2 regions of the Agrobacterium sp. CG160-95 genome follow, and region 2 is predicted to be linked to the other one. Evidence: predicted binding sites of a transcription regulator. Region 2 holds the regulator's gene; the other holds the start of a gene.
The links. Region 2 encodes LexA, which represses DNA repair genes until DNA is damaged. Its sites were predicted from a motif close to TGTTCNNNNTGTGTTCNG; they were not measured.
Positions count from the first base shown of each region.

Region 1: a site for LexA is predicted at 5,054-5,071, ahead of ACQZ63_RS20715 (helicase-related protein). Genes of this name have one in related genera too.

Region 1 is NZ_JBNWDU010000006.1:230,905-246,406, forward strand. It holds gene holA (DNA polymerase III subunit delta) at 1-732, shown strand, start outside; gene fdxA (ferredoxin FdxA) at 819-1,157, opposite strand; gene ACQZ63_RS20710 (RNA-binding S4 domain-containing protein) at 1,316-1,732, opposite strand; gene ACQZ63_RS20715 (helicase-related protein) at 1,736-4,822, opposite strand; gene ACQZ63_RS20720 (ubiquinone biosynthesis hydroxylase) at 5,284-6,636, opposite strand; gene tesB (acyl-CoA thioesterase II) at 6,585-7,469, shown strand; gene ACQZ63_RS20730 (P-II family nitrogen regulator) at 7,681-8,031, shown strand; gene ACQZ63_RS20735 (ammonium transporter) at 8,060-9,409, shown strand; gene ACQZ63_RS20740 (DNA translocase FtsK) at 9,627-12,302, shown strand; gene ACQZ63_RS20745 (outer membrane lipoprotein carrier protein LolA) at 12,458-13,132, shown strand; gene ACQZ63_RS20750 (exodeoxyribonuclease III) at 13,297-14,100, shown strand; gene ACQZ63_RS20755 (cyclic nucleotide-binding domain-containing protein) at 14,119-14,574, opposite strand; gene ACQZ63_RS20760 (response regulator transcription factor) at 14,692-15,375, opposite strand.
Region 2 is NZ_JBNWDU010000001.1:48,480-63,981, forward strand. It holds gene lipA (lipoyl synthase) at 1-575, opposite strand, end outside; gene ACQZ63_RS00280 (GlsB/YeaQ/YmgE family stress response membrane protein) at 680-928, opposite strand; gene lpdA (dihydrolipoyl dehydrogenase) at 1,010-2,455, opposite strand; gene ACQZ63_RS00290 (SGNH/GDSL hydrolase family protein) at 2,514-3,158, opposite strand; gene ACQZ63_RS00295 (pyruvate dehydrogenase complex dihydrolipoamide acetyltransferase) at 3,171-4,541, opposite strand; gene ACQZ63_RS00300 (pyruvate dehydrogenase complex E1 component subunit beta) at 4,556-5,977, opposite strand; gene pdhA (pyruvate dehydrogenase (acetyl-transferring) E1 component subunit alpha) at 5,995-7,038, opposite strand; gene ACQZ63_RS00310 (FtsB family cell division protein) at 7,192-7,509, opposite strand; gene eno (phosphopyruvate hydratase) at 7,847-9,121, opposite strand; gene kdsA (3-deoxy-8-phosphooctulonate synthase) at 9,269-10,114, opposite strand; gene ACQZ63_RS00325 (VOC family protein) at 10,114-10,995, opposite strand; gene lexA (transcriptional repressor LexA) at 11,207-11,929, shown strand; gene ACQZ63_RS00335 (glutathione S-transferase family protein) at 12,370-13,053, shown strand; gene ACQZ63_RS00340 (ComEC/Rec2 family competence protein) at 13,070-15,502, opposite strand, start outside.

The DNA.
Region 1 (15,502 bases), on a different contig from region 2:
CTGGCTGAGACGCCGCCCGAAGCCAGCTTCCTCATCATCGAGGCCGGCGACATTAAAAAAGGCACGGGCCTGCGCAAGATCGCAGAACCCGCTCGCTCTATCGCAGCAATCCCGTGTTATGCGGATGACGCCCGTTCGTTGAATGCGTTGATCGATCAGGAACTGTCTGCCGACAATCTGCGCATTGCCCCGGCCGCACGGCAGAGGCTGATCGAGCAGTTGGGCGGCGATCGGATTGCCTCGCGCAACGAGATCCGCAAGCTTGCGCTCTATTGCCGCGGCGCAGAGGTGATCGAGGAAGATGATGTGCTGGCAATCATCGGCGATGCCAGCACGGTTTCGGCTGACGACGCCGTCGATGCCATCCTGAAGGGCGACAGAAACGCCTTTTTCCACGCCACCCAGAAGATCGTCTCGTCGAAGACGCCGATCTTTCTCGTGCTTCAGGGATGCCTCAAGCAATTTCAGTTGCTGGATCAGATGCGCGCCGAAATGGATGAGAAAAAGCAGCAGGCCGGGCAGGTCATGCAAACGCTTGGACGCCACATCCATTTTCGCAGGAAACCGGTTATCGAAAGGGCGTTGCGAACCTGGCAGCCAGCGGCGATCGCCCGTGAGATGAACCGCCTGCAAGCGGCCATATTGCAAAGCCGCCAGCGCCAAAGCCTGGAAGACAGCGTGGCGCTTTTGACCCTGCTATCGACCACATTGCAATCAGGCCGCGGCGGATAACTCGCTGAAGGTCGGCAAAAAGCCCTCACGCTGACGCTGCGAGGGCTTTTAAAATCATGATACCAAGGACACCAGTCGTTGAGAACTCAGTCGCCCTTACCCGGCTCGGCAGAGAAATAAAGCTCGAGCTTGCCTGTCACGCCATCCATTTCCTTGGCTTCCGGCAAGGGGTCGCGCTTGATGGTGATATTCGGCCAGATCGCCGCATATTCCGTATTCAGCTTCAGCCACTTGTCGAGACCCGGCTCAGTGTCGGGCTTGATCGCTTCGGCAGGACATTCCGGTTCGCACACACCACAATCGATGCATTCGTCAGGATTGATAGCGAGGAAATTTTCACCCTCGTAAAAGCAGTCGACAGGGCAGACTTCAACGCAATCGGTGTATTTGCAGCGGATGCAATTGTCGGTCACGACATATGTCATGATGAACTCCAGAATATGCAGGCCGGGTCTGTGGGCTTCGGAACACAAGCCGTCGCCCGGAATTCAGACAGGGCAATTTTGCAAGTGAGGTAATGCCTTTGCCTTCAGATAGCAAGGATAAACAATTCTGAAAAACCGCTAAGACTTGAAGGTTTATTCTATTCTTTGTTTCCGTCGCTGTCCGACAGGAACCTGTCGAGCGCCCTGCGCTCTTTTTTGGTGGGGCGACCGCTTCCCGGCTGACGTATCGCCTGCTCCAGCGGGCTCAGCCTGTCGGAAGGCTCGCGCGGCGGCGTCAGATCGTCGTAGAGAAGTCTGGCCTCTTCATAGGGTCCGCGCCGCTCGCCCCCGGATTTGACGACAAGCACCTTGTCCATGCGCTCGAAACCGATATCGAGCCTGTCACCGGCCTTTACCAGATGGCTGGGCTGGCGAATGGAGACACCGTTGACCTTGACCTTGCCCGACTGAATGTAACTCTGGGCAAGTGAACGGGATTTGGCCATGCGGGCAAAGAACAGCCACTTGTCCAGACGCTGACGCGTGCTTTCGAGTGGCTGTTCGTTGCTCCCCATAGCTTACTTCTTCAGCTGCTCCTTGAGAGCAGCAAGCTTGGCGAAGGGCGAATCCGGATCGATCGGCTTTTCCTTGCGCGGCGGCTTGGCTTCGAAACGCTGCTGACCCTGCGGTTTCCCGCCACGGTCGTTGCGGTCCGGCCTGTCTTTGCGCTCCCCGCGGTCCTGACGATCATTATTGCGGTTGTTGCCACGGTCGGGACGTCCGCCATCACGCTTGCGCTCGCCGTCACCGCCACGATTGGCAGCCTCGCGATTTGCTCCGTCACGATTATCGCGACGGCCTTCGCCACGACGTTCACCCTGTTCGCGTGGCGCCTGATCGCGACCCTCGCCACGGCCTTGACCGCGATTGCCAGGACGACGGTTTTCACCACGCTGGTTTTCGTTGCGACCACCCGGACGCCACAGAAGAACAGGCTTCGGCTCGGCAGCCTCGGCGCTTTCCGTCGGCGCAGCCTCGCTAACAGCAGCCTCTTGGCCCACAGCTTCCGCAACCGGCGCTTCTTCAGCAGCTTCGACAGTCGTCGTCTCGGAAACCTGCTCTTCCGAAGCCGGTTCCTCGTGTTCGGTCTCTGCGCTCTCGTCTTCCGTCACCGCTTCAGAAGCGGCCGGAGCGGCAGCACCAGTCTGGTTGGCGAGGAAGGCCTGCGCCTCTTCCGCCGTTACCTGATCGGCACGATAACCGAGACCCTTGAGGATTTCTTCCATGTCGTCGAGCGTTGCGCCGAGAATGGAAAGCATTGCGGTCGTCGTCGTGAAACGGCGGCCGTCATAAGCGCCTTCCGGACGCGGCTGCTGACCGGGCTTCCACTGCAACAGCGGACGGATGAGATCGGCCAGACGCTCGAGAATGTCGATACGCACGGCGCGCTTTCCGAGGAAACGGAAACCGGCGAGCTTGTAGAACATCCGCTCGAAGGTCGGGTCCGTCACGACAGAGGTGCGACCGGCGGCCAGCACCGGAATGAGATCGCCGTAACCCGGCTTGCCGAGACCATCGTTCTTCAGCGCCCAGAGCAGCGTGACAAGCTCCGCCGGAGCTGGCTTGAGAAGCGCGGGCAGGAAGACGTGATAGGCGCCGAAACGCACGCCGTAGCGGCGCATGGAGGCACGCGCATCCTGATCCAGCGACTTCACGTCTTCGGTGACGTCACGGCGGAACAGGACACCGAGATTTTCGACCAGCTGGAACGCCAGCCCCTTCGCCAGACCCTGAAGGTCTTCGGCGCGCGAAATATCGTCCAGCGGCTTCAGCACGGTCGCAATCTGATGATTGACGAAACGTTCGACGCGCGCCAGCGCATGATCGCGGGCATTGCCGCTCAACTGCTCGTCGGCAAAGAGGATCACGCGCGGCTTCATGATATTGTCGCCTGCCGAAAGGCGGGCCACCGGTTCGCCCAACCAGCGAACCAGACCATCGGAGCTCAAAGCGAGATCACCGTTTCCGCTGGCGTGCAGACGCGCGGCACGCGCCTCGTATTCGAGCGCGAGCGCCTTCTGCGCAGCAGCCTGCACGGCCTTCTGATCCGGCCCTTCCATTCCCGGCACCGGCGTGAACCGGAACCCGGCCAACTGGCCGACGTGATGTCCTTCTACGAAGACATCACCATTTACACTGATTTCAGCTTCAAGCATCGCATTCTCTCTCAGGCGCCTCATGAGCACAGATGTCCTGCGATCAACAAAGCGTTTCGTCAACCTTTCATGTAGAGCATCGGACAATCGATCTTCGATTTCCCGCGTCTTTTCTTGCCAGTGTGTCGGATCGGCAAGCCATCCTGGGCGGTTCGATACATAAGTCCATGTTCTGATCTGCGCAATCCTTGCAGACAAGGTATCGATCTCTCCATCGGTACGATCGGCGCGGCGCACCTGTTCGCCCATGAAATCTTCGTTCACCGTGCCACGTTTTACCAGATCGAAATAGAGCGTTGAGATCAGATCAGCATGTTGAGCGGGCGCAATGCGGCGATAATCCGGAAGCGCGCAGGCCTCCCAGAGTTTTTCCACCCGCGCCTCCGTCGTCGCCACGTCGATGATTTCAGGGTAGCGCGACAGATATTCGAGCGCCTGCTGGTCGATCGCCGGCAAGGCCCGTGACAGTCCCTGGATCGCCGGGGCGGCTTCTAGGCTCAGACGCAGATTGGTGATGGAGGAAAAATCGAAATTTTTCGTCCGCCATTGCAGCACCTTCACCGAGTCGAACTGATGGGTTTCGATACGCTCCACCAACTCGTCGTCAAATGGATCGACGCGCCCCGTCACGCCAAAGGTGCCATCGCGAAGATGGCGGCCGGCGCGGCCGGCGATCTGGCCGATCTCGCCCGGATTGAGATTGCGGAACTGATAGCCGTCGAACTTGCGGTCCTGCGCAAAGGCGACATGATCGACATCGAGGTTGAGACCCATGCCGATGGCATCAGTCGCCACGAGATATTCGACGTCGCCGGACTGGTAGAGCCCCACCTGGGCGTTGCGCGTACGCGGCGAAAGCGCGCCCATCACAACGGCTGCGCCACCACGCTGGCGGCGCACCAGCTCGGCAATGGCATAGACCTCTTCCGCCGAAAAGGCGACGATTGCCGTGCGTTGCGGCAGGCGGGTTATCTTCTTCTGGCCCGCATAAAAAAGCTGTGACAGGCGCGGACGTTCGACCACGGTAATTCCCGGCAGCAGCTTTTCGAGGATCGGGCGCATCGTGCCCGCACCCAGAAGCAGCGTTTCCTCCCGCCCGCGCAGATGCAGCACGCGGTCGGTAAAGATATGCCCGCGCTCCAGATCACCCGCCAGCTGCACTTCATCGATGGCGACGAATGCGGCCGTTGTCTCGCGCGGCATGGCTTCCACCGTGCAGACGGAATATTTGGCTTTAGGAGGGGCGATCTTTTCTTCGCCGGTTATCAGCGCCACATTCGGCGCGCCCACCTTTTCGACAAGACGGGTATAGACCTCGCGCGCCAGAAGGCGCAGCGGAAGGCCGATGACACCGTTGCCATGTGCCACCATGCGCTCGATGGCGTAATGGGTCTTGCCGGTATTGGTGGGGCCGAGAACGGCCGTGACACCGCGGCCGCTCAGGATCATGGGGCGAAAATTCAACGTACTATCCGTGAATCGACTTCATCTGCTTGCTGTACCGCCCGCCATTCACTGATACGGGCCGCACACGCAACACACATGGCAACGCCCGCCGACAAAGGCAATAGGCCTTGTCCGCAAAGTGGTAACAGGTCCTTCCCCGCCGGAATTTTCCTTTTTGATTCAGATAGTTGAAATATTAAAAAGAATCCGGCGAAACCGGAATCGATTCGGATACGGAACAGTCTGCGAACGAATCGAATACGAATCGCTGACTCCAATGGATTCAGCTTTTGTTCTCCGCAACATCTGGTTGGCAGATGCCTGCCCTATACCAGATTGTGAATCCGGGTAAGTCCTTGTCCGGATTCAGCTTTGCGGCACCGGCTTCCGGCGGAAAATACCGGAATCGACTGTCAAGCGGCAATCGCTTAAAAGCCGCTCCGGCACAGGCAGGAACGGCAGTATCAGAGCGCCTCGCCGGCAAGCAGGCGCGGCGCGCCCGCATCTGTCGTACCGGCAGCCTGACCGATGAAATAGGATTTCAGACCCGGCAAACGATCGACCACACCCAGACCGAAATCACGCATGACGCGAATGGGACCGACATCATTGGAGAAAAGCCGGTTCAGCACATCCGTCGTCACACCCATCCGCAACGTGTCGAAACGCCGCCAGGACTGGTAACGGTCGAGAACGTTGAGAGAGCCGATATCAAGGCCGAGACGGTCGGCCTCGACCACGGTTTCGGCCAGTGCCGCAACATCCTTGAAGCCGAGATTGAGGCCCTGACCGGAAATCGGGTGAATTCCATGCGCCGCATCTCCGGCAAGTGCAAAACGTGGCGCGACGAAGGAACGCGCCAGCGTCAAGCCCAGCGGAAAGGCGCGACGGGGACCGACGGGACGGACCGGGCCGAGCTTGTGGCCGAACCGGCGTTCAAGTTCCTCCTCGAACACCAGATCGTCGGCAGCAACCAGCCTGTCGGCATCGGCCGTACGTTCGGTCCAGACAAGCGAGGAGCGGTTCCCTTTCAAGGGAAGCACGGCGAAAGGCCCCGACGGCAGAAAATGTTCCTCCGCGCAGCCCTCATGCGGCCGCTCGTGTTCAACGGTGGTGACGATCCCAGACTGATCGTAATTCCAGTGCACGGTTTTTATTCCTGCCATATCCCGCAAAGCCGAGCGGACCCCATCGCAGGCTATGAGCAGTCGCGCCTCAAGCGACGAGCCGTCGGAAAGTGAAATAGCCGTCGATTGCGGGCCGGCGGAAAAGCCGGAAACACTGAGACCATGGCGGATTTCGACGCCGAGGCGCTCACACAGGCCTCGCAGCGCACCCACCATCGCGACATTCGGGACCATATGAGCGAAGGGCCTGCCCTCCTCCACCGCGCCGTCGAATGTCAAAAACACCGGGCGAACCGGATCGGCGGTCTTCGAATCGGTGACGATCATCTTGTGGATCGGCTGAGCCTCCGGCTCGATCTCGTTCCATATGCCGAAAACGTCGAGCATGCGCGTGGCCGCCGCGATAATGGCGGAGGCGCGGACGTCCTTCTTCCAGACATCCTCGGGAGCGGCTTCAACCACCTGCACATTAAGATGTCCGGCTGCCTGCTTAATTGCGACAGCAACGGAAAGGCCGACATAACCGCCGCCTGCCACCACCACGTCCAGCATCGCGCTTCTCCTCAAATCTTGTGCACGCATCATCGGCGCACTATAGACCATGTGACGTCTTCCTACAGCCGGAGCAGGCCGAAAAAATGTCGCATCCCTCGCAAACGTCAAATCCGATGGCCAATCTGATCTCCACACTCGATCTCGAGAAGCTGGAAGAAAACCTGTTTCGGGGTGAAAGCCCGCAAATCGGCTGGCAGCGCGTTTTCGGCGGTCAGGTCATCGCGCAGGCATTGATCGCAGCTCAACGAACCGTGGATGATGATCGTTTCGTTCATTCACTGCATTCCTATTTCATGCGCCCCGGCGACCCGCTGGTGCCCATCCTCTACCAGGTGGAGCGCATTCGCGACGGTGCGAGCTTCTGCACCCGGCGCGTGGTCGCCATCCAGCATGGCAAGGCGATCTTTTCCATGTCGGCGTCATTCCAGATCGTCGAGGACGGATTCGATCATCAGATAAAAATGCCGGATGTGACGCCGCCCGAAAGGCTGATGAGTGAAGATGAGATGCAGGCGGCCTTCCTCGCCAACGCACCCGCTTCGATCCGAAAATACTGGAGCAACAAGCGCCCGATAGAAATCCGGCCGGTTTCGCTGACACATTATATTTCGAAAGAAAAGCTGGAACCGCAGCAGGATATCTGGGTTCGCGCTGTCGGCGATGTGCCGGACGATCCACGTTTCCAGTCAGCCATTCTCGCTTATCTCTCGGATATGACATTGCTCGACACGTCGCTCTATGCCCACGGAACGACGATCTTCGATCCGGCCATTCAGGTGGCGAGCCTCGATCACGCCATGTGGTTCCACCGTCCCTGCCGGCTGGACGACTGGCTGCTCTACACGCAGGACAGCCCCAGCGCCTCGGGAGCACGCGGTCTGACCCGTGGCAATATTTTCACCAGACACGGTGAACTGATCGCCTCCGTCGCACAGGAAGGTTTGATCCGCAAAAGGGCAAATGCTTAAATAATGCGCTTTTTTAAAAAATCGCACATTTAATAGACGAAAATTGCGCCACCCGATGCCCGTTTTTCAGACGCCTGTCATATAATTTTTATATTTCAATAACTTATAGGCCGCATCAAAACTGGCACGCCCCTTGAATGTATGTCCGTAGTCGCTGTTATTGATCTGCCAGCGCGAGGAGAGTCGGCTCCGTGCCGAGGACAAACAAAGGATGGGAAACCAGATGAAAATTGTGATGGCCATTATCAAGCCGTTCAAGCTGGATGAAGTGCGCGAAGCGCTCACCGGCGTCGGCATCCAAGGCCTGACCGTGACCGAGGTAAAGGGTTACGGACGCCAGAAGGGACATACCGAGATTTATCGCGGCACGGAATATGCGGTGAGCTTTCTTCCCAAACTGAAGATCGAGATCGCGGTTGCATCAGACGTCGTCGACAAGGCTGTCGAGGCAATCGCGTCGGCTGCAAAAACCGGGCAGATCGGTGACGGCAAGATCTTCGTCTACTCTATCGAACAGGCCGTGCGCATCCGTACCGGCGAAACCAACACAGAAGCGCTTTGAAGCACGGCTGACAGGGAGTTTTCTAGCTATGCAACTCAACAAGTTTTCAACGCTCGGCAAACTGGGTGCCGGTGTGGCAGCCCTGATGGCCCCGGCAATCGCCTTTGCGCAGGATGCCGCGCCGGCAGTAGCAGCGGCGGCCCCCGTTCCGGAAAAAGCCGATACCGCATTCATGTATGTCGCGACGATCCTCGTGCTTTTCATGATCATTCCGGGTCTCGCCCTGTTTTATGGCGGCCTCGTGCGCACAAAGAACATGCTCTCCGTTCTCATGCAGTGCACGGTCATCGGCGCGGTCATGATGCTCGTATGGGTAATCTACGGTTACTCCTTCGCCTTCGGCGGCGGCACCGGCCCGTATTTCGGCGGTTTCGGCAAGCTGTTCCTGTCCGGCGTTTCGCTTGACAGCACCTCGGCAACCTTCTCCCAGGGCGTCGTGATCTACGAATACACCTTCATCGCCTTCCAGATGACCTTTGCGGCCATCACGCCCGCGCTGATCATCGGTGCATTTGCGGAACGCGTGAAGTTCTCGGCAGTCATCCTGTTCACCATCCTGTGGGCCACCTTCGTCTACTTCCCGATCGCTCACATGGTCTGGGACGCGAATGGCCTTATCTTCGGCATGGGCGCTCTCGACTTCGCCGGCGGCACGGTCGTCCACATCAATGCCGGTATCGCCGGTCTGATCGGCGCGATCATGGTTGGCAAGCGTACTGGCTTCGGCAAGGACATGATGGCCCCGCACTCCATGACGCTGACGCTGGTTGGCGCAGCCATGCTGTGGTTCGGCTGGTTCGGCTTCAACGCCGGCTCCAACCTCGAAGCATCTGGCGGTGCGGTTCTTGCAACCATGAACACCTTCCTCGCCACTGCAGCAGCCATCGTTTCCTGGTCGCTGGTTGAAAGCTTCACCCGCGGCAAGGCTTCCATGCTGGGCGCAGCTTCGGGCATGATCGCCGGCCTCGTCGCCGTAACGCCTGCGGCCGGTTCCGTCGGACCCATGGGCGCTATCGTTCTCGGCCTCATCGTCTCGCCGATCTGCTACTTCTTCGTCTCGGTTGTGAAGAACAAGTTCGGCTACGACGACACAGCTGACGTCTTCGGTGTCCACGGCATCGGCGGCATCATCGGCGCCCTCGGCACCGGCATCTTCACGTCTCCGCTGCTTGGCGGCACGGGCAAGGCGGACTTCTCCATCTCCTCGCAGCTCTGGACGCAGTTCGTTGCCGTCGCCATCACCATCGTATGGTGCGCAGTCGTCTCGGCAATCCTCTACAAGATCGTCGACGTGATCGTTGGTCTGCGGGTTCCGGTCGAAGCGGAACGCGAAGGTCTCGACCTTGCGACCCACGGCGAAGCCGCCTACCACTCCTGATATCCGGGAAAAGGGGTTCTCCATCCCCTCTCCCAAAAGAAGGCCCGCTTCGGCGGGCCTTTTCTTTGCCGCAAATCCGGAAGCGGCTTTTAAAAAACCGCATGGTTAACACGACATTAACCAGCAAGCTGTTAGTTTTCCCTGTCAATCCGGGATCTGGTCAACTGCCGGATCTTGCCGAAACCACAAAAACTACGGGTTCAGGGACATGGGCAGAATGAATTCTCCGACATTCGACGGTCGTCACACGCGTTTCGTGCTGACGGCGTTTTTCGTGCGGCAGGTCATGGCTCTTGCCGGTTTTGCCTTGCTTGCTACGATTGCGCTGGGGATTACCGCACTTGCCACATGGAACGTGGCGGACCCGAGCCTGTCCTATGCAACAGGCAACCAACCCACCAATCTTCTCGGTTACGGCGGCGCAATCTTCGCCGATATCGTGATGCAGTTCCTCGGCCTTTCCGCAATCATCGCGCTTTTGCCGGTGATTGCCTGGGCGATCGCCCTGATCGCCGGTCGCAAGTTCAACCGGATACCCGCCCGCCTCGTCGCCTGGATCGCCGGCGCCATCGTCTGCGCCGCCTCGCTCGGCTGTTTTCCCGCGCCCGTGACATGGCCGCTGCCGAACGGCATCGGTGGCGTCATCGGCGATATGATCCTGCGCTTCCCAGCTCTCTTCATCGGCGCTTACCCCACCGGCACGATTGCGACGGTGCTGGGCGCTATATTCGCTGCTCCCGCCGCCTTGATGATGCTGTTTGCCGCCGGTCTCGTGGGACGCCCGGAAGATGACCTGGAACAGGAAGAACGCGCGCCGGTCGCAAACAAGGCCCGTGCCACCCGTCAGGTCGACGAAGAAGACGATGACGAGGGCGAAGGTTTCTTCGCCAATATTCTCGCCTTCGGCGCAATCGCACATTACTGGTACATCTCGCAGGCCCGACTTCGCCGCCTGTTCGGCCTGAAGTCGAAATCCCTGCACGGCGAATTCGAACACCCTTACGATTTCAACGAATATGAATTCGGCACGTTGAACGAACCCTCCCGCCTCAAGACGGCGATCAACCGCCTCGACCAGCGCGCGGAACCGTCTTTCGAAGAACGCGCCGCATCCCGTCGCCAGATGTCGCCTCCCTCCATCGCGCCCGATCATGATGCGGACGGGGACGACGAACCGTCGTTGGACGCAGACGGTCGGCGATTGCCCAACGGCATTCTCTCGGACGACCAGAGCCTGGACGAGAACGACCCGAAGTTCGTGGCAAGACAGGCACCTGGGCGCGGCCAACCCAGAATAACCGCCCCTTCCGCACGCCCGAAGCCCAGCGAGCGCGTGGCAAGGGAAGCGCAGGCCTCCTTTATTGCCGCAGACGGTTTCCAGCTGCCCACCGTGCATCTTCTGGCGGAACCCAAGAACGTCGTTCGCGACCATACGCTGAACGAGGAAGTGCTGGAGCAGAATGCCCGCCTTCTGGAAGGGGTTCTCGAGGATTTCGGCGTCAAGGGTGAAATCATTCACGTCCGCCCCGGCCCGGTCGTCACGCTCTACGAACTGGAACCAGCACCCGGCATCAAATCCTCGCGCGTCATTGGCCTTGCCGATGACATCGCCCGCTCCATGAGCGCGATCGCCGCGCGCGTTGCCGTCGTGCCTGGCCGCAACGCCATTGGCATCGAGCTTCCAAACCAGACGCGGGAAACCGTGTTCCTGCGTGAACTGGTCGGCAGCCGCGACTTTGAAAACAGCAAGGCCAAGCTCGCCATGGCGCTCGGCAAGACCATCGGCGGCGAACCCGTCATCGCCGATCTTGCCAAGATGCCGCATCTTCTCGTTGCCGGTACCACGGGTTCGGGCAAGTCGGTCGCCATCAACACCATGATCCTGTCGCTGCTTTACCGCATGTCGCCGGAGCAATGCCGCCTGATCATGATCGACCCGAAAATGCTCGAACTATCGATCTACGACGGTATTCCGCATCTGCTCTCCCCCGTCGTTACCGATCCGAAAAAAGCTGTCGTGGCGCTGAAGTGGACGGTGCGCGAGATGGAGGAGCGCTACAAGAAGATGTCGAAGATCGGTGTGCGCAACATCGATGGCTTCAACAGCCGTGTGCAGCAGGCGATCGACAAGGGCGAAATCCTCACCCGCACGGTGCAGACCGGCTTCGACCGCCAGACCGGCGAGGCAATGTACGAGACGGAAGAATTCGACCTGAAGCCCCTGCCCTATATCGTCGTCATTATCGACGAAATGGCGGATCTTATGATGGTGGCAGGCAAGGATATCGAAGGTGCCGTACAGCGCCTCGCTCAGATGGCGCGTGCCGCCGGCATCCATGTCATCATGGCAACCCAGCGTCCGTCCGTCGACGTCATCACCGGCACCATCAAGGCGAACTTCCCGACCCGCATCTCCTTCCAGGTAACGTCGAAGATAGACAGCCGCACCATTCTGGGCGAACAGGGCGCCGAACAGCTGCTCGGCATGGGTGACATGCTCTATATGGCCGGTGGCGGCCGCATCCAGCGCGTGCACGGTCCCTTCGTCTCCGACAATGAAGTGGAAGAGATCGTCGCCTATCTCAAGACGCAAGGCACGCCGGAATATCTGGAAGCGATCACCGAGGAAGACGATGAGGAAGGCAATGGCGGCGGCCCGGCCGGCGCCGGCAATTTCTCCGATTCGGAAGACCCCTATGATCAGGCCGTGGCTGTCGTGCTGAGGGACGGCAAGGCCTCCACTTCCTACGTCCAGCGGCGTCTCGGCATCGGCTACAACCGCGCCGCCTCGCTGATCGAACGCATGGAGCAGGAGGGCATCATCGGCCCCGCCAATCATGCCGGAAAACGCGAAATACTCGTACCAACGGAAGCAGACATCATCGAGCGGTAATGCACGTCGCCCAAAAGGCTGTCGTGGTTTCGGGATAACGACATGCGTGAGGCGAAGACGGCAACCAAGCGGGGCGAAGAAGCGTTAATACACGCTTTCAACGTCATGAAGCCGCCGCCTTTATGCGGAAAATCGCTGCGATGAAGGAGAACAGAATGAACGACCTCACCACCGGCGAGATTGCCACCGCAAACACACCAGAGAACGGCGTGACGCGACGTGGCGTGCTGACGGCGTTTTCCATGGCTGCGGTCATGGCCGGCCTGTCGCCGCTCAACGCATTTGCTCAGGCTGCCGGTAACAGCGCGACCGCGCAGAAAATTGCCAATCACTTCTCGTCGGTCAAAACCATGATGGGAGAGTTTGTCCAGTTTGGCCCGCGCGGTGAACAGACCGGCGGCAAATTTTACATCGAACGGCCCGGCAAGCTTCGATTCAATTATGAAGACCCCTCGCCCATGCGGGTCATCTCCGACGGCAAGAATGTCGTCATCGGCAACATGAAGCTGAAGACATGGGATTTGTATCCACTGTCAAAGACCCCGCTCAGCCTGCTTTTGTCCGACAAGATCGATCTGAGCAACCAGAAGGTCCGGAACGTGAAGGAAGAGTCGGACCTGACTACCATCGTACTGGGTGACAAGAGCGTGTTCGGCGATTCCACCATTACCCTGATGTTTGACCCGAAAACCTTCGATCTGAGGCAATGGACGACGACCGATGCCCAGAACAAGGACACAACTGTCATGATCTTCAACGTGCAGACGGGCGTTAACCTCGACGAACGCGTTTTCAACATCAACTACGAAGAAGTCCGCAAACGCGGCTAAAGGCCGGGCGGTCCACGGCGACAGTTCAAAAGGCGGCCCTGCGGTCGCCTTTTTCATTTTGCCGCTAAAATGCATTCCCGTTTTCATCGCGATGTTATAAGCCTGCGCCCCGGAAACATGTCTCGGAACAATCGGCTTCGAGGCTATAGAAGCGGAGCACATGCATGTCGTTTTCGATAACCACCTGGAACATCAACTCGGTCAGGCTCAGAATGCCGATCGTGGAGCAGTTTCTGGTGCGTTACAAACCCGACATTCTCTGCCTGCAGGAAACGAAATGCCCCAATGGCGAGTTTCCGATGAAGCCGCTGAAGGCGCTCGGTTACGAGCACGTCATCATCCATGGCCAGAAGGGCTATCACGGTGTGGCGATCGCTTCGAAAATTCCGCTGACAGAAGATCACCGTCAGGACTATTGCGGTATAGGCGATGCACGACACATTTCCGCGATTTTTCAGGTTGGATCGCGCCGCATACGGCTGCATAATTTTTATGTTCCGGCTGGCGGTGATGAACCCGACCGGTCGATAAACCCGAAATTCGGCCACAAGCTGGATTTCATCGAAGAGATGAAGGCGCTTCGCGCCGACGGCGTGCCCGGCACCTCGTCCATTCTCGTGGGCGATCTCAACATCGCGCCGCTTGAAAATGACGTCTGGTCACACAAGCAACTGCTGAAGATCGTTAGCCATACACCGGTGGAAACCGACGGCATGCTCGATATCATGAAGAAGGGCAACTGGCTCGACCTGATGCGGTTGAACGTGCCTGATAGTGAAAAGATTTATACCTGGTGGAGCTACCGCGCCAAGGATTGGGAAGCCGCAGACCGTGGCCGCCGTCTCGACCATATCTGGTCGTCGCAGGATCTCGGCCCCTCGCTTGAAAAGATCGATATCTTGCGCGAAGCACGCGGCTGGAACCGGCCATCCGACCACGTTCCGGTTACGGCCCATTTCCGTTTCTGAAGCGCTGGCTCTTTAAAATCAGGAGAAGCGGTTCTGCAAACGGGCCGCGCCCGCCGCGAGTGCGGCGATATTATCGCGAATGCGTGCCGTCACGATATCGGCAACCTCGGGAAACTCCTCCACCAGCCGGTGAAATAGAATGCGCGTTATCCGGATGACCTCGGAATCCTCCGCGGCAATGGCGGTGAACTTCCTCTCACAGAGCGTGAAAAGCGCCAGCTCCGAAAGCAGCGCCCCCTTGCCCGGTGTCGCCTGCAACGCGGGTTTTCCATCCCGCCCGGCCGTAAATAGCTCGAAATGGCCTGACGTCACCGCAAAGGCGCACTCGGCCGGGGAATGTTCCCGGAACAAAGTCTGACCCGCCGCCACGCGGCGGCGTTCCGCGCCGAAGGCGATCAGCCGCAACTGATCGTCGCTGAAGCCCGCAAACAACGGCACTTGCCCCAGAAGCATGATGTCATCCGTCAAGGCCATGTCGATTGCTACTCCAGAAAACCGCCTGCACCACTATAGCGGTTTTCGGATATCGGCCTTCAAAATACAAGATGTTAGAATATTCTGCGTCCTCTCGGACGCAGAAAGGGCGTTCGTTCAGGGAACGATCTTGTATCCGCCGTTCTCTGTCACCAGAATTTCGGCATTGGAGGGGTCTCGCTCGATCTTCTGGCGCAGACGATACACATGCGTTTCGAGCGTATGCGTCGTCACTCCGGAATTATAACCCCAGACCTCTTCCAGCAAGACGTCGCGGGTAACGACGGCGCTCCCGGCGCGGTACAGATAACGGATGATCGCCGCTTCCTTTTCCGTCAGCCGGATTTTTTTGCCGTCTTCAGTTGTCAGCAGCTTCTGGCTGGGTTTGAACTGATAGGGGCCAACGGTGAAAACCGCATCTTCGCTCTGCTCGTATTGACGCAGCTGCGCCCGGATGCGGGCCAGAAGGACGGCGAAGCGGAATGGCTTCGTCACATAATCATTGGCGCCCGCTTCGAGACCGAGAATAGTGTCGGAATCGGTATCGTGGCCGGTCAGCATGATGATCGGTGCCTTGAAGCCACCCTTGCGCAGCAGCTTCACCGCCTCGCGGCCATCCATGTCCGGGAGGCCGACATCCATGATCAGAAGATCGACCTGGGCAGTCTTTGCGGTCTGCATCGCCTGCGCAGCGTTTGCGCCGCTCAGAAGCGAGAATTCCTCATAGGGAGATAGTTGCTCAGTCAGCGTCTCCCGAAGATCGTCGTCGTCGTCCACCAAAAGGATAGTGCGAGCCGTCATTCGGATTCTCAGCCTTTCTTACTTTAGCGCATCGGCCCAAAAATCGCCGTTGATTTTCGGAAAGCGCAATGCGTAGTTTAAAAGAGTTAGAGCATCCATTGTGCCTCCGAAATAAGGCACGGCGCTC
Region 2 (15,502 bases):
CCGGGAACGGTTTCCATATTGTGGTTGAAGACATCGGGCTTCGCCGCGACGACACGCTCCAGCGCGCCGGGCTTCTTCAGGAAGTCCGGGGTCAGAATTTCGATGGTGGTGTTGGGAGACGCAGCGCGGATCGCCCAGATCACCTTTTCGAAGTGCTCCGCGCCGCCATCGGCGAGATCGTCGCGGTCGACCGAGGTAATGACGACGTGGCTGAGGCCCATCTGCTTGACGGCCTTGGCGACGTTTTCCGGCTCGTCCATGTCAAGCGCATTGGGCTTGCCGGTCGCGACGTTGCAGAAGGCGCAGGCGCGGGTGCAGATCTCACCCATGATCATGAAGGTCGCGTGTTTCTTGTCCCAGCATTCGCCGATATTTGGACAGCCGGCTTCCTCGCACACCGTCACCAGCTTGTGGCTGCGCACCAGTTCGCGCGTCTCGTGGTAGCCTTTGGATGTCGGCGCCTTGACGCGGATCCATTCCGGCTTGCGCATGACTTCGGTATCGGGCCGATGGGCCTTTTCCGGGTGGCGGATACGCTTTTCTTCGGACGAAGTCCTGTCGAGAATAGTGACCATAAGAAACCTGTTTCTATCGCTTGCCGCGATCATCACATTTATTGACGCGATGCTTTAGAACAATTCCAGAAAAAGCGTAAGCCCCTTCCGGGCACGAAGCCTAGTCAGCGCCGTACCAGCTTAGCCATGAACAACAACAGGCTGGCGCCGATGAAGGACGTTACGAAATAACCGAGCCTGCTGTCCTGCACGAAAACGTCGAAGGTTCTCAGCACCGCAACGGCAACCACCGAACCGACGATGCCGAGAACGATATTCATGAAGATGCCGAAACGCATATCCATGAGTTTGCCGGCGAGCCAGCCGGCAAGACCGCCGATGATGATTGCCGCAATCCAGCCGATATTTTCCATTCCCGCGCTCCCTTATAGAACCAGCGTTGAGACATATGGGACACCCGGCACGGTTAGACAATGCCGGGCATCACGGGGCACTCATGCGTTCAGCACACGTCCGTAGGCGTCGAGCACGCTTTCCTTCATCGACTCGGAAATGGTCGGATGCGGGAAGATCGTGTGCATCAGTTCCTCTTCGGTGGTCTCGAGGTTCATGGCGACCACGAAGCCCTGAATGAGTTCGGTGACTTCCGCACCAACCATGTGCGCGCCGATCAACTCGCCTGTCTTCTTGTCGAAGATGGTCTTGACCATGCCCTGATCTTCACCGAGCGCCACGGCCTTGCCGTTGGCCGCAAAGGAGAAGCGGCCAACGCGAATATCGCGGCCCAGTTCCTTCGCCTTGGCTTCGGTGAGACCAACAGAGGCGACCTGTGGGTTGCAATAGGTGCAGCCGGGTATCTTGAGCTTGTCCATAGGGTGAACATTCGGCAGACCGGCGATCTTTTCAACACAGATCACGGCCTCATGCTCGGCCTTGTGGGCGAGCAGCGGCGGGCCGGCGACATCGCCGATGGCGTAGACGCCAGGCACGTTGGTCTTGCCGTAACCGTCGATGACGATGAAGCCGCGATCGGTCTTCACGCCGACGGCCTCAAGGCCGATGCCTTCGATGTTGGCGACGACGCCGACAGCCGAAATCATCCGGTCAGCGGTGATCTTCTCGGACGAACCGTCCTTCTTCTCGAGCGTCGCAGTAACCGAATTAGCAGCCTTCTCGACCTTGGCAACCTTGGTTTCCAGATGGAACTTGATGCCCTGCTTCTCCAGCTGCTTCTTGGCGAAGGCAGATATCTCCGCATCTTCGACCGGCATCACCTGGCTCATGATTTCAACGACGGTAACGTCGACACCCATGGTGCGGTAGAAGCTGGCGAATTCGATGCCGATGGCGCCGGAACCCATGACGAGCAGGGACTTCGGCAGTTCTTCCGGCTTCATTGCCTCGAAATAGGTCCAGATCAGCTTGCCATCCGGTTCGATGCCTGGAAGCGCGCGCGGGCGGGCGCCTGTGGCGACGATGATGTGCTTGGCGGTATAGGTGCCCTCGCCCAGCGTGTTCTTCGGAACCGGGCCCATCGGTTCGACAGGCTTCTTCTGGGTCTTGGAAACTACGATTTCACCGGGCTTGGTGATCTTGGCCTCGCCCCAGATGATATCGACCTTGTTCTTCTTGAACAGGAAACCGACGCCGTTGTTCATGCGGTGCGCGATGCCGCGCGAACGATCAACGATCGCCTTGACATCAGGCTTGATCGAGCCTTCGAGCGTCAGGCCGTAATCCTTGGCGTGCTGAGCCGTATGCAAGACATCGGCAGTACGCAGCAGCGCCTTGGTAGGAATGCAGCCCCAGTTGGAGCAGATGCCTGCAAGGTGCTCGCGCTCGACCACGGCAACCTTCATGCCGAGCTGGGCTGCGCGAATCGCGGCAATATAACCGCCCGGTCCCGAACCGATGATGATGACGTCATAAGATTGAGCCATAGGTATCCTGCCTTGTCCTATCGGGTCACGGCATGCCGTTCCGAAACGAGAATTGTTGTCAAAGTCCGAGCATCATGCGAACGACGGGCTCCAGCCCGCGCCCGATGGCCCGCGTGTTTTCAGCATCGAGATGAACGCCGTCCACGGGCGTCGTGCGGGCAACTGACCCCGCATCGAAAAATCCGCAATCGAGATCGTCGGCCAAATCCCGGTAGACCGGGGCGAGCATCGCCGATTCATCGATCGCATCGCGAAAGATAGCGCCCATCACGGGGTTGGCCGTTTCGCACAGTTGCGGCGGCGCGACGATCAGAACATCCGGCGCTTCCCAGCCCGGCACCTGCCAGACATGGTTGCGCACCAGTTTGACCAGCCGCTCCACACCCTTCATCGCGACGATGGCCGAGCCATGGATCGACGGTTTCAAGTCGTTGGTGCCGAGCATGATGATGACCAGATCAAGCGGCGCGTGGCTGTGCAGAAGCGTCGGCAAGAGCCTTGCGCCGTTGCGATCGCAATCAGCGGTATGGTCATCATAGGCGGTGGTTCGTCCACCCAGCCCTTCGTGGATCACCTTCACATCAGGCCCGAGCGCCTTTTGCAAGACGCTCGGCCAAAGATCGTCATGGCTGTGCCGGCCACCCGTTTCCGCATCTGATCCCCATGTCAGGGAATCGCCAAAGCAGAGGACCGACTTCACCATCTCACTCTCCGATCAAACCAGCATGCCCATCGGGTTTTCGATGTAGCGCTTGAAGGCACCGATCAGCTCGGCTCCGAGCGCGCCATCGACGCAACGGTGGTCGGTAGAGAGCGTAACCGTCATGACATTGGCGATCTTGATCTCGCCGTTCTTCACGACAGCACGCTGTTCGCCCGCGCCGACTGCCAGAATGGTGGCGTGCGGCGGGTTGATGACGGCGGAGAAGCTCTTGACGCCCATCATGCCCATGTTGGACACGGCCGTCGTGCCGCCCTGATACTCCTCAGGCTTCAGCTTGCGCTCCTTGGCGCGCTTGCCGTAGTCCTTCATCTCGTTGGAGATGGTGGAGAGCGACTTCTCTTCCGCCTTGCGGATGATCGGCGTGATCAGGCCACCCGGAATGGAAACGGCAACGCCGACATCCGAATGCTTGTGCTTGACCATGTTGCTTTCGGTCCAGGAGACGTTGGCATCAGGCACATCGCGTAGCGCGAGAGCCAGCGCCTTGATGACCATGTCGTTGACCGAAAGCTTGTAGGCGGGCTTGCCGTCCTTTTCGGGAGCGGCGGCGTTGAGCTGGGCGCGCAACGCCAGAAGCGTATCCAGTTCGCAATCCACCGAAACGTAGAAATGCGGAACGGTCTGCTTGGATTCGACCAGACGCTTGGCGATGACCTTGCGCATGCCGTCATGCGGCACCAGTTCGTAAGAACCCGGTTCGAACAGCTTGAGAACAGCTTCTTCGGACGGGCCCTTGGCAAGTGCGGCAGCCGGTGCGCCTGCCGATGCTGCGGCGGCAGGAGCTGCCTTCGCACCACCAGAAGCGGCGGCCTTTTCCACGTCTGTCTTGACGATACGGCCATGCGGGCCTGAACCGGACACGGCCGTGAGGTCGAGACCGGCTTCCTTGGCGAGACGACGCGCAAGCGGCGAAGCGAAGATGCGCTCGCCGGACTTTGCAACCGGGGCCGGAGTCGAAGGTGCGGAGGCCTGGTCGGCAGCTGGCTTTTCAGCCTTGGCCGGGACAGCTTCTTCCTTTGGCGCTTCGGCCTTTGCAGCTTCCTGCTTCGGAGCCTCGGCTTTGGCCTGGGACGCGGCAGGAGCAGCATTGCCACCCTTTGCTGCCTCAGCCACATCCTCGCCATCGGCGGCGAGGATAGCGATCAGGGCGTTGACCTTGACCGCTTCCGTGCCTGCGGGAACCACGAGCTTGGCGACCGTGCCCTCATCGACGGCTTCCACTTCCATGGTTGCCTTGTCGGTCTCGATCTCGGCGATCACGTCACCGGGTGCGACCTTGTCGCCTTCCTTGACCAGCCACTTGGCCAGATTACCCTCTTCCATCGTCGGAGAAAGGGCAGGCATGGTGATGTTTATCGGCATCGAAACGCCTCCCCTTACTTGTAGCAGACGGTTTTGACAGCCTGAACGACTTCATCGACGTTCGGCAAAGCCAGCTTTTCGAGGTTTGCCGCGTAAGGCATCGGAACGTCTTTGCCGGCAATCGTCAGGATCGGCGCATCGAGATAGTCGAAAGCGGCACGCATGACCTGGTTGGCGATGAAGTCACCAACCGATGACTGCGGGAAGCCTTCCTCGACGGTGACCAGACGACCGGTCTTCTTGACCGATTCGATGACGGTAGGCAGATCCATCGGACGGATGGTGCGAAGGTCGATCAGTTCGACGTCGATGCCGAGCTTTTCGAGTTCCGCCACCGCCTTGATTGCGTAGGTCATGCCGATGCCGAAGGAAACGATCGTCGCATCCTTGCCCTTGCGGTGAATGCGCGCCTTGCCGATCGGCAGCACGAAATCGTCGAGCTTCGGCACTTCGAAGCTCTGGCCGTAGAGAATTTCGTTCTCAAGGAAGATGACCGGGTTCGGGTCACGGATGGCTGCCTTCAGGAGACCCTTGGCGTCCGCTGCCGTGTAGGGCATGACGACCTTGAGGCCCGGAATATGGCTGTACCATGCGGCGTAACATTGCGAATGCTGAGCGCCAACGCGGGCAGCAGCACCCGAGGGGCCACGGAACACCATCGGCGCACCCATCTGGCCGCCCGACATGTAAAGCGTCTTCGCAGCCGAGTTGACGATCTGGTCGATCGCCTGCATGGCGAAGTTGAAGGTCATGAATTCGACGATGGGCCGCAGGCCCGTCATTGCCGCACCGACGCCGATACCGGCAAAACCGTGCTCGGTGATCGGGGTGTCGATAACGCGGCGTTCGCCGAATTCCTGCAACAGGCCTTGGGTAATCTTGTAAGCGCCCTGATATTCGGCGACTTCCTCACCCATGACGAAGACTTTTTCGTCGGCGCGCATTTCTTCGGCCATGGCGTCGCGCAGCGCTTCACGCACCGTCGTCATCACCATTTCGGTGCCTTCAGGAATATCTGGATCGGCAGCGACTTCGATCTTAGGTGCTGCCGGAACCTTTGCGGCTTCCTTGGCAGCGCTCGGCTCCTCGGATGCTTCGCGGGTCTTGCCGCCTGCGGCATCCGAATCGGAATTTGCAGCTTCAGCCTTCGGCTCTTCCTTCTTGGCAGAAGAAGAAATGTCGGCAGCGCTTTCGCCTTCCTGGATGAGAACGGCGATCGGCGTGTTGACCTTGACGCCTTCGGTGCCGGCGTCGATCAGCAGCTTGCCGATAACACCTTCATCCACAGCTTCCACTTCCATGGTCGCCTTGTCGGTCTCGATCTCGGCAATCACGTCACCGGAAGTGACCTTGTCGCCTTCCTTTTTAAGCCATTTGGAAAGCGTGCCTTCCTCCATGGTCGGGGAAAGGGCGGGCATAAGAATTTCTACTGGCATGGGTTTCCCTTTCCCGATCAGAGCAGAATGTCGGTGTAGAGCTCGGATACATCCGGCTCTGGGTCGTTCTGGGCGAAGTCTGCGCTATCGGCGACGATATCACGGACATCCTTGTCGATGGCCTTCAACTCGTCTTCGCTTGCCCAGCCCTGCTCCAGAAGCCGTGCCTTGACCTGCTCGATCGGGTCATGTTCGGAGCGCATCTTCTGCACTTCGTCTTTCGAACGGTATTTCGCCGGGTCGGACATGGAGTGACCACGGTAACGGTAGGTCAGCATTTCCAGAATGATCGGACCCTTGCCAGAGCGGCAATGTTCCAGCGCCTGATCGGCGGCGGCCTTTACGGCGCGCACATCCATGCCATCCACCTGAATGCCGGGAATGCCGAAGGACTGGCCGCGCAGCGAATAGTTCGACTGGGCGGTGGCGCGGGCGGTCGAGGTGCCCATGGCGTAACGGTTGTTTTCAACGATATAGATGATCGGCAGTTTCCAGAGAGCGGCCATATTGAAGCTCTCGTAGACCTGACCCTGGTTGGCGGCGCCGTCACCGAAATAGGTCACGGAGACATTGTCGTTGCCGCGATATTTATTGGCGAAGGCAAGACCGGTTCCGAGCGAAACCTGCGCACCGACGATGCCGTGGCCGCCGTAGAAATGTTTCTCCTTGGAGAACATGTGCATCGAGCCGCCCTTGCCTTTCGACAGGCCGCCCTTGCGGCCGGTCAACTCAGCCATGACGCCACGCGCGCTCATGCCCAGAGCCAACATATGGCCGTGGTCACGGTAAGCGGTGATGACCTGATCGCCTTCCTTCTGAGACATCTGCATGCCGACAACAACGGCTTCCTGCCCGATGTAGAGGTGACAGAAACCACCGATGAAGCCCATGCCGTAAAGCTGGCCGGCTTTTTCCTCGAAGCGACGGATGAGAAGCATCTCACGATAGGCGTGAAGCTCTTCTTCCTTCGAAAAGTCCGGGCTGTTCTTACCGGTGAATTCGCCTGCAGCCTTTGCCGTTGTCTTTCGGCCGGATACGGACGCGGTTTTTCGCGGCGCCATTCATCCCTCCCTGAGTTGCCGTTTGAATGGATAGATTGGCGCGTACCATATGCAAGAAAATGCCATGCAGCAATGCTTTAAACGCATGGCACATATTCACGCTAAAGTGCTGTGAATAAATCACAAATCATTAATTAACTTGATTTCGGTTAATTAGAAGTAGGTATTCATGATGACAATTTCGTCCGTACGGGACATATTCAACTGATAACGGGAAATCTCGTCAATCATGTCACGTTCGAGAGAACCGTCGCTCAATAATTCGACCTGCCGCTCCAGCGCAACGCGCGCCTGCGTCAGCTTGGCAAGCTCTGCCGTTCTGGCAATACGCTGCCGCTCCAGCCGCTCCGTCGCCTGAAGGCCGAAGTCGCCGTGGATGGAATGATACCCGAAATAGGAAAGAAAAGCGATCGTAATGGCCGGAACGATTAAACGGCCGAATCGTCTCTTTTTATGATGTCTGGTCCACATGCCGGAGAGAAGCCTTAAAACGCATAATGTGAGTCTCGAGACTAATGCGGATTGTTTAACTATCCGTTGACCTTAAAATTCCGCGCGGCTGATAGGCGCAAAAAAGCCCGCCAGAGGCGGGCTAATAATGACGACGATATCAGAGAGAGTTCGTTATGCCGAGCGTGATCCCGCATCAAGCCACAGCGCGTCTTCGCCGTGAAAAGAGTCCTTTCAACCCAGGGACCTGGGCTGACTGAACCCCGGATCAACTCGAGAGTGAGCAGTGCGGATAAACCGCCCATCCCTGAGACTGGCCCGCCAGGCGGCGGGCCATATCGCGAAACCCGAACGCGGATTATCCGCGCAGGATCGAACGGCCGGCGTAAGCAGCCTGTGGGCCCAGCATCTCTTCAATGCGGATAAGCTGGTTGTACTTTGCGAGCCGGTCGGAACGGGCAAGCGAGCCGGTCTTGATCTGACCGCAGTTGGTTGCGACCGCGAGATCGGCGATGGTGGAATCTTCCGTTTCGCCCGAACGGTGCGACATGACGGCGGTGTAACCTGCCTTGTGCGCCGTTTCGACTGCGTCCAGCGTCTCGGAAAGCGAACCGATCTGGTTGACCTTGACGAGGATGGAGTTGGCGACACCCATCTTGATACCGTCGCGAAGGCGGGCGGAGTTGGTGACGAAAAGATCGTCGCCCACCAGCTGGCACTTGTTGCCAATGAGATCGGTCAGCGCCTTCCAGCCATCCCAGTCGTCTTCAGCCATGCCGTCTTCGACGGAGATGATCGGATATTTCGCCACGAGTTCGGCCAGGTATTCGGCCTGCTCGATCGGCGAACGGGTCTTGCCTTCGCCTTCATAAACGTAATTGCCGTTCTTGAAGAATTCGGTCGCCGCACAGTCGAGACCGATGAACATGTCGTCGCCCGGACGGTAGCCAGCCTTTTCGATCGACTTCATGATGAAATCGAGTGCTGCCGGCGCGCTTTCGAGACCCGGTGCAAAACCGCCCTCATCGCCTACATTGGTGTTGTGGCCCTGTGCGGACAGTTCTTTTTTCAGCGTATGGAAGACTTCGGAGCCCATGCGCACGGCTTCGCGAATATTTTCTGCGCCGACCGGCAGGATCATGAATTCCTGGAAGTCGATGGGGTTATCGGCATGCGCGCCGCCGTTGATGATGTTCATCATCGGAACCGGCAGCAGATGCGCGTTCGGGCCGCCGACATAACGGTAAAGCGGCAGGCCGGAGGCTTCAGCGGCAGCCTTCGCAACGGCGAGCGACACGCCGAGGATGGCGTTGGCGCCGATGCGCGACTTGTTCGGCGTGCCGTCGAGCGCGATCATCATCTGGTCGATCTGGATCTGGTTTTCAGCGTCGAAACCGCCAATCGCGTCGAAGATTTCTGTATTGACGGCTTCGACCGCCTTTTCCACGCCCTTGCCGAGATAACGCTTGCCGCCATCGCGCAGCTCAACCGCCTCATGCGCGCCGGTGGAGGCGCCGGAGGGAACGGCGGCACGGCCCATGGAGCCGTCTTCGAGATAAACGTCGACTTCAACGGTCGGATTGCCGCGGCTGTCGAGAATTTCGCGCGCGATGATATCGGTAATGGCAGTCATGGTCTCTCCCTTGGGAATGGAACAGATATTTTCCGTCGCCTGTCTTAGACGATGGCGAAGAAATTACAATGACGGTGGGCAGCGGAAACGGCCCGCCCGCCATTAAAATCGATTGGCACAAAAGTGCCCGCCGTCACGGTCAGCCGATCAGGCTTTCGTAATCGCGTCGAAAGCCAGAAGCTTTTCGAGCAGTTTCGGCATGTCCTTCAGGTGGACCATGTTCGGGCCGTCTGACGGCGCATTGTCCGGATCCTCATGGGTCTCGATGAAGAGACCAGCCACGCCAACCGCAACGGCCGCACGCGCCAACGTCTCGACGAATTCGCGCTGGCCACCTGTGGAGCCGCCCTGCCCGCCCGGTTGCTGCACCGAATGGGTGGCATCGAACACGACAGGTGCGCCGAGCGCTGCCATGATCGGCAAAGAGCGCATGTCGGAAACCAGCGTGTTGTAACCGAAGGACGCGCCGCGCTCGCACAACATCACATTCGGATTGCCGCTCTCATTGAGCTTGGCAAGCACGTTCTTCATGTCCCAGGGCGCCAGAAACTGGCCTTTCTTGACGTTGATGACGCGGCCGGTCTTGGCGGCAGCAACGAGAAGATCGGTCTGGCGGCTTAGGAACGCCGGGATCTGCAGCACGTCCACTACCTCGGAAACGATGGCGCATTGCTCTTCCGTGTGGATGTCGGTCAGAACAGGAAAACCGAATTCCTTTTTGAGATCGGCAAAAACCTGCATCGCGTTATCCAGGCCGATGCCGCGTTTTCCGGAAAGCGAAGTGCGGTTCGCCTTGTCGAAAGAAGACTTGTAGACAAGCCCTATTCCCAGCTTGTCGCAAAGCTCCTTCAGCACGCCAGCGATCATGAAGGCATGTTCGCGGCTTTCCATCTGGCACGGACCGGCAATCAGCGAAAACCGCTCGGTATTCGAGAAGGAAACCTTGCTGGCGCCGTCGCCGGCAGTGACTTTAAGATTGTTCGTAACGCTCATCATTTTTCCTCGAAGGCGAAGGCAACGCCCTGACCGGGTGCCGCGGGCACCACCAGACGGCCGTCCGCTTTTGCGCAGGACACGCCATTAGCAGCAAGCACCGCCTCTGTCACGGCAAGATCGTGTGACGAAAAGACGATGCCCGCGCCGCGCAATCCGCCTTCGTTGCCATCCTGAGCATTCAGGGTCTGCCCGCCGAAAGGCGGTTTTCCGGTCAATCTGATGCTGGCATTGCCGGTCGCGAAAACCATATCACCGCCCGGAGACCATTTGCCTTCACAGGCAAACACTGTCTCGATCAGGCCCGCCACCTTCATATTGCCGCCGGAAAACAGGACGATTTCACTCAGGCCGGTGACACCATTGGCGTGGCGCTCCAGCATGGTGCGATCGCCCGGAAGGGCTTGAAGCCGTTGACAACTGAACAAAAAGAAATCCGCGGCCGCTCCGCTTGCCGCAAAAGCCAGCCGGAACGCCGCCTCGCCTTGCGAGCCATCCGACATCCGAACAGGCCGCGAAAACTCGAAAACATCGCCCGCCGAAAGGCCGGCTGCCCGAAACCGCTCATGGTCAACCAAGGCGTCTTCAGTCCTGGCGACAAGAGCCGAAAAACCCTCCTGCCCGTCCCGTTGCCGGAAGGCCACATCCCTGCCGGTGAACACATCACCCCTCTCTATTGACGCATTATATTTAGCCGGATCAGCAATTGCGAGCGGCTCCAGATAGGTGCCATCGGCGAAAAATACGCAGGCATTTTGGGTGCCGAAAGGATGCAGAGCCTCCGGCGCAACCGTAAAGCCAAGACTGACGAGGCGCTTCACGGCGACGCCTATGACTTCCACGGGCAAAACGAGATGGTCAACGCTATAGGGTTTCGTCATGAAAATGTATCCTGCCGGCCTTCCGCCCGGAGCATGCCGGGACGGTTTCGACCGCACAAAAGCACAATTGCGTGCTATGAGGCAAATCATCACAGCAACAGATGGCACCTTCACGAAATTTTAGGGGATTGCAGAACACATATGGAACATATAGTGTTCGTTCTGTATTTGTTTCGCGACTTCCACTACGATTCTAAAGGGTGTTTTCCTCATGCTCACGCGCAAACAGCAGGAATTGCTTCTCTTCATTCATGAACGAATGAAAGAGTCCGGCGTGCCGCCCTCCTTCGATGAAATGAAGGACGCACTCGATCTTGCTTCGAAATCCGGCATCCACCGCCTGATAACCGCTCTCGAAGAGCGCGGGTTCATTCGTCGGCTACCGAATAGAGCCCGGGCGCTGGAAGTCATCAAGCTGCCCGAGGCTTATACGCCGGGTGCAAGGCCGCAGCGCGGCTTTTCGCCGAGCGTTATCGAAGGCAGCCTTGGCAAGCCCAAGACGCCGGAACCGGCCCCTGCCCCCAAGACGCCGGCCAATGATCTGGGCGGGGCTGTCACCGTGCCGGTCATGGGCCGCATCGCTGCGGGCGTGCCGATTTCCGCCATCCAGAACAACACCCATGATGTGGCCGTGCCAGTAGACATGCTTGGCACGGGCGAACATTACGCTCTTGAGGTCAAGGGTGATTCGATGATCGAGGCCGGCATTTTCGACGGCGACACAGTCATCATCCGCAACGGCAACACCGCCAATCCCGGGGACATCGTTGTGGCTCTGGTGGATGACGAGGAAGCCACGCTGAAGCGCTTCCGCCGCAAGGGAGCCTCCATTGCGCTCGAGGCGGCAAACCCAGCCTATGAGACCCGTATCTTCGGGCCCGACCGGGTGAAAATTCAGGGCAAGCTGGTGGGGCTGATCCGCCGCTACCATTGATCTTATCGAACCGAACGTATTCACTTTACAATAGGCGTCATCGTGAAGATGGCGCCTATAATCGGGTTTGGCTGTTTCCAAACGTGGCGTGCTTTTGCGGGTGCACGAGGATATGCGCCATTCAGCCTATGCGCGTTGCCCTTTCTAAACTGAGTTCCTACTCCATAAAGATGCTTCGGTTTCGCTACAGGCGTGGTGGCGAATGGGCTGTTCGCTATAATTGTCGAAGCGATCCCATCCGCTGTTTTTTAGCGACGTTGTTCTGTCGTGTTGCGCAGTCAGTTTTAGTGGTCACCAAAGGGTGACTTATCGCAAGGCGCGCTCTCAGTGACCCCACATCACCATTCATCAACGGCGTTTATGGGAGCCATGGATAATTTTCGATATTCCGTGAACGCTTGGCAGGTGTAGAAATACGCGTCATATCCGGGAGATACGCCATGTACGATCTTTATATAGCCAACAAGAACTATTCTTCATGGTCGCTGCGGCCGTGGGTATTGATGCGCACGCTCGGTATCGCCTTTGATGAAAAGCTCATTCCGTTCGGCGAAGGCGTCTCCTTCTCCTCCTTTTCGCCGACGGGCAAGGTGCCCTGCCTGGTCGACGAGGGTATGACGGTTTGGGAAACGCTTTCGATCGTCGAATATCTTGCTGAAAGACACCAGAGCGTCTGGGCAAGCGACAAGCATGCGAGGGCATGGTCGCGTTCGGCCGCAAGTGAGATGCATGCCGGCTTTTCCTCGCTGCGCAATCTCTATCCCATGTCGGTGGGCATTCGGGTCAAACCCAGGGGCGGCGATGCCGGACTTAAGGCCGATATAAAGCGGATTGATGCGTTGTGGAGCGAGGGTCTTACAAAATTCGGCGGGCCATATCTTGCCGGTCAAAAGTTCACGGCGGTCGATGCTTTCTTCTGCCCGGTTGCATTCCGTTTCCAGACCTATGGCAGCGCGGATCTTTCGCCAGCAGCGAAAGCCTATTGCGACCGGCTGCTCGCCCTGCCTGCCATGCAAGAATGGTACGAGGCCGGTTTGAAGGAGAGCTGGCGCGACGCTGGTCATGAAGAGGAAGTTGGCGAGATCGGCGAATTGACTGAAGATTTGCGCGCCAAGGCCCGATGATCCATGCTGGCGGCAGTCATTGCGACGCCGCCAGCAGCCGGATGATGGGCTGCGGCAGATCACGGTCGAAACGTCCGCTTTTCCAGTCGTAATAACGGTGCTGGCTCCAGGGCCTGTCCGTTCCGGCGATTGCGGCGCGCAGCCCGCTCGCCACACCCTCCTCCCTCTTGTCAGCAAAATCTATTTCCACGGAACCGAGACGCCGCAAGATGTCACGGCTGAGCAGGAGTGCACCCGAGCGGCACTGAGAAAAAGAGGTTCTGCGGGAAACAACGACGATATCGGCAATATCGCAGGCTTTTCCGGCGAAGCGGCCATCTTCCAGAACGACAATCCACTCTCCGCTCGCGGCGCTCGCTACGCACCATATGTCTTTCCTGCAGGTGAAGACGCCAGCTTTGGCGTCTTTGAGCGCCGCCGTCATCTCGCGCACCACCACAGCCATGTCTTCCGGCGACAGTTTCGATCTCGAGGCAGAACCAGCAGTATTTGCCGTGCTCTCGCCATTTATAAAACCCGGCGGCACGGTTTTTTCCGGCAGCAGCAGCGCCCTTTGCCACTGGCCGTAAACGAAGCCCTGCGGACGGGCTTTTGTGGTTGAGACCTTGCCATCCTCCACGAGTGCCACCAATTCGCCGTCCTCGTGAATCAATAGATCCGGCAGATCACGATAGGCCGTAACTGCCGACACGCCGAAGGCCAAGAGCAGAAACGGGATGCCAAGAAGTGCAAGCCGGCTGCGCAGCAATGTCAGCAGCAGGAAACCCACCGAAGCCAAACCGATAAACCAGCCATGCGGACGCCCCGTCGCTGCGCTGCCGCCCCAGGAGGCCACCTCGTTTGCAACCTCGATGACGAGTGCCATGCCATAACCCATGATCTTCAGGAACGGCGCGTCGAGCCCGAAGGGCATCAGCAGCATGGCGATAAGAGCGAATGGCATGACGATCAGCGACATGAGCGGCATTGCAGCCAGATTGGCGAACAGTCCATAGGTGGTGACACGGTGAAAATGTTCGGCCGAATAGATCGCCGTAGAAAGGCCCCCGATCAGCGACGTCGTGATAACGCCGCCAATGACCGCGCCCATCATTTCCGCCACCTTCAGCCATGCGGGCTTGCGCCCGATGAACAGCCTTTCGCGATCCGTGCGCCAACGGCTCCAGAAGGCATAGGCGGACACAAGCGCTATGGTGGCCGCAAATGACATCTGAAAACTCGGACCCATGATTTCCGAGGGCGAGAAAGCCAGAATGATCAGGGCGGAAATGGCAACGTTTCTGAGGCTGAGTGATGGCTGATCGAAAAGGACCGCGATCAGCATCACAGACATCATCAGCCAGGCACGCTCGGCGGAAACGGCAAAACCGGAAATCAGATAATAGGCAAGCGTCATCAGCAGTGCCGCGAAAGCCGCGATCTTCTTGACCGGCCAGCGCTGCGCAAAGGCGGGAAACAGGCTGAAAGCCAGTCTCAGGCCAACAAAGAATATGCCGGAGGCCAGTGCCATGTTGAGCCCGGATATGGCAACGATATGGGCAAGGCCGGAGAGCCGCAACGCCTCCATCGTCTCCGCCGATATAGCCTGTCTCTCATCGGTGATGATGGAGGCGGCGAAGGCTCCGGCATCACCGCCGATGGTGGTGCGGATGCGTTCGGCAATTGCGCTGCGAAGGCCGTAAAGCCGCATATCGGCCCATTCCAGCCAACCCTTGTCAGGCCTTGCGTCACCAACGGGTGATACAAGCGCATCCGGTGATTTATAAAAGAAAGCGGTCGCGCCTATGCCTCTGAAATAGGACGTGAAGGCGAAGTCGTTCAGTCCCGGCAAGGCCGGGCCGGACGGCGGCGAGAGGCGGACCTTGCCGCGAAGGTTGGCGCCGAGTGCGATCGGCTCGCCTCCGCCACGCGAAAGCACCGATATCCTCTGCGGCGGACGCGACAATGTCGGGTCCGCTGTTGCGGTCAGATCGACGACATATCGCCAGTAGCCGCGTGCATCGACCTCCCGGCGCGCCACAGTGCCGGTGATGGTGGTGGTGACGGGGGTATCCAGCACCACGGTCCCTGCCCGTCGGGTTTCGAAATCGGCCAGGAGCATGCCGAGCAATAGAAAAGCGAAAGGGCCGCAAACCGCCGCCACAATGCCAGCTTTATATCTCACAAAGAGCGCCAGAACGGCGACAAATAGAAATGTGGCAATCAAAATGACCGGGGAAGGCGTGGCATCTAGAGAAAACCAGAGTACCGCGCCGCAGCCGATGGAAACTGGAATGAAAAGAAAATCGTGGCCGAATGCGCGCTCCTCGGCCAGGTACGTGGCGATTTTTTCGACCACGGTAGTGTTGCGGTTAATCTCCGGAATAATGGCGGGAGTGTCATATGTTGCCGCATCACTGCTTCGGCGGAGAGGAAACAGAATTTCCCGCGTGCCGGGCAAGTCTCCCTG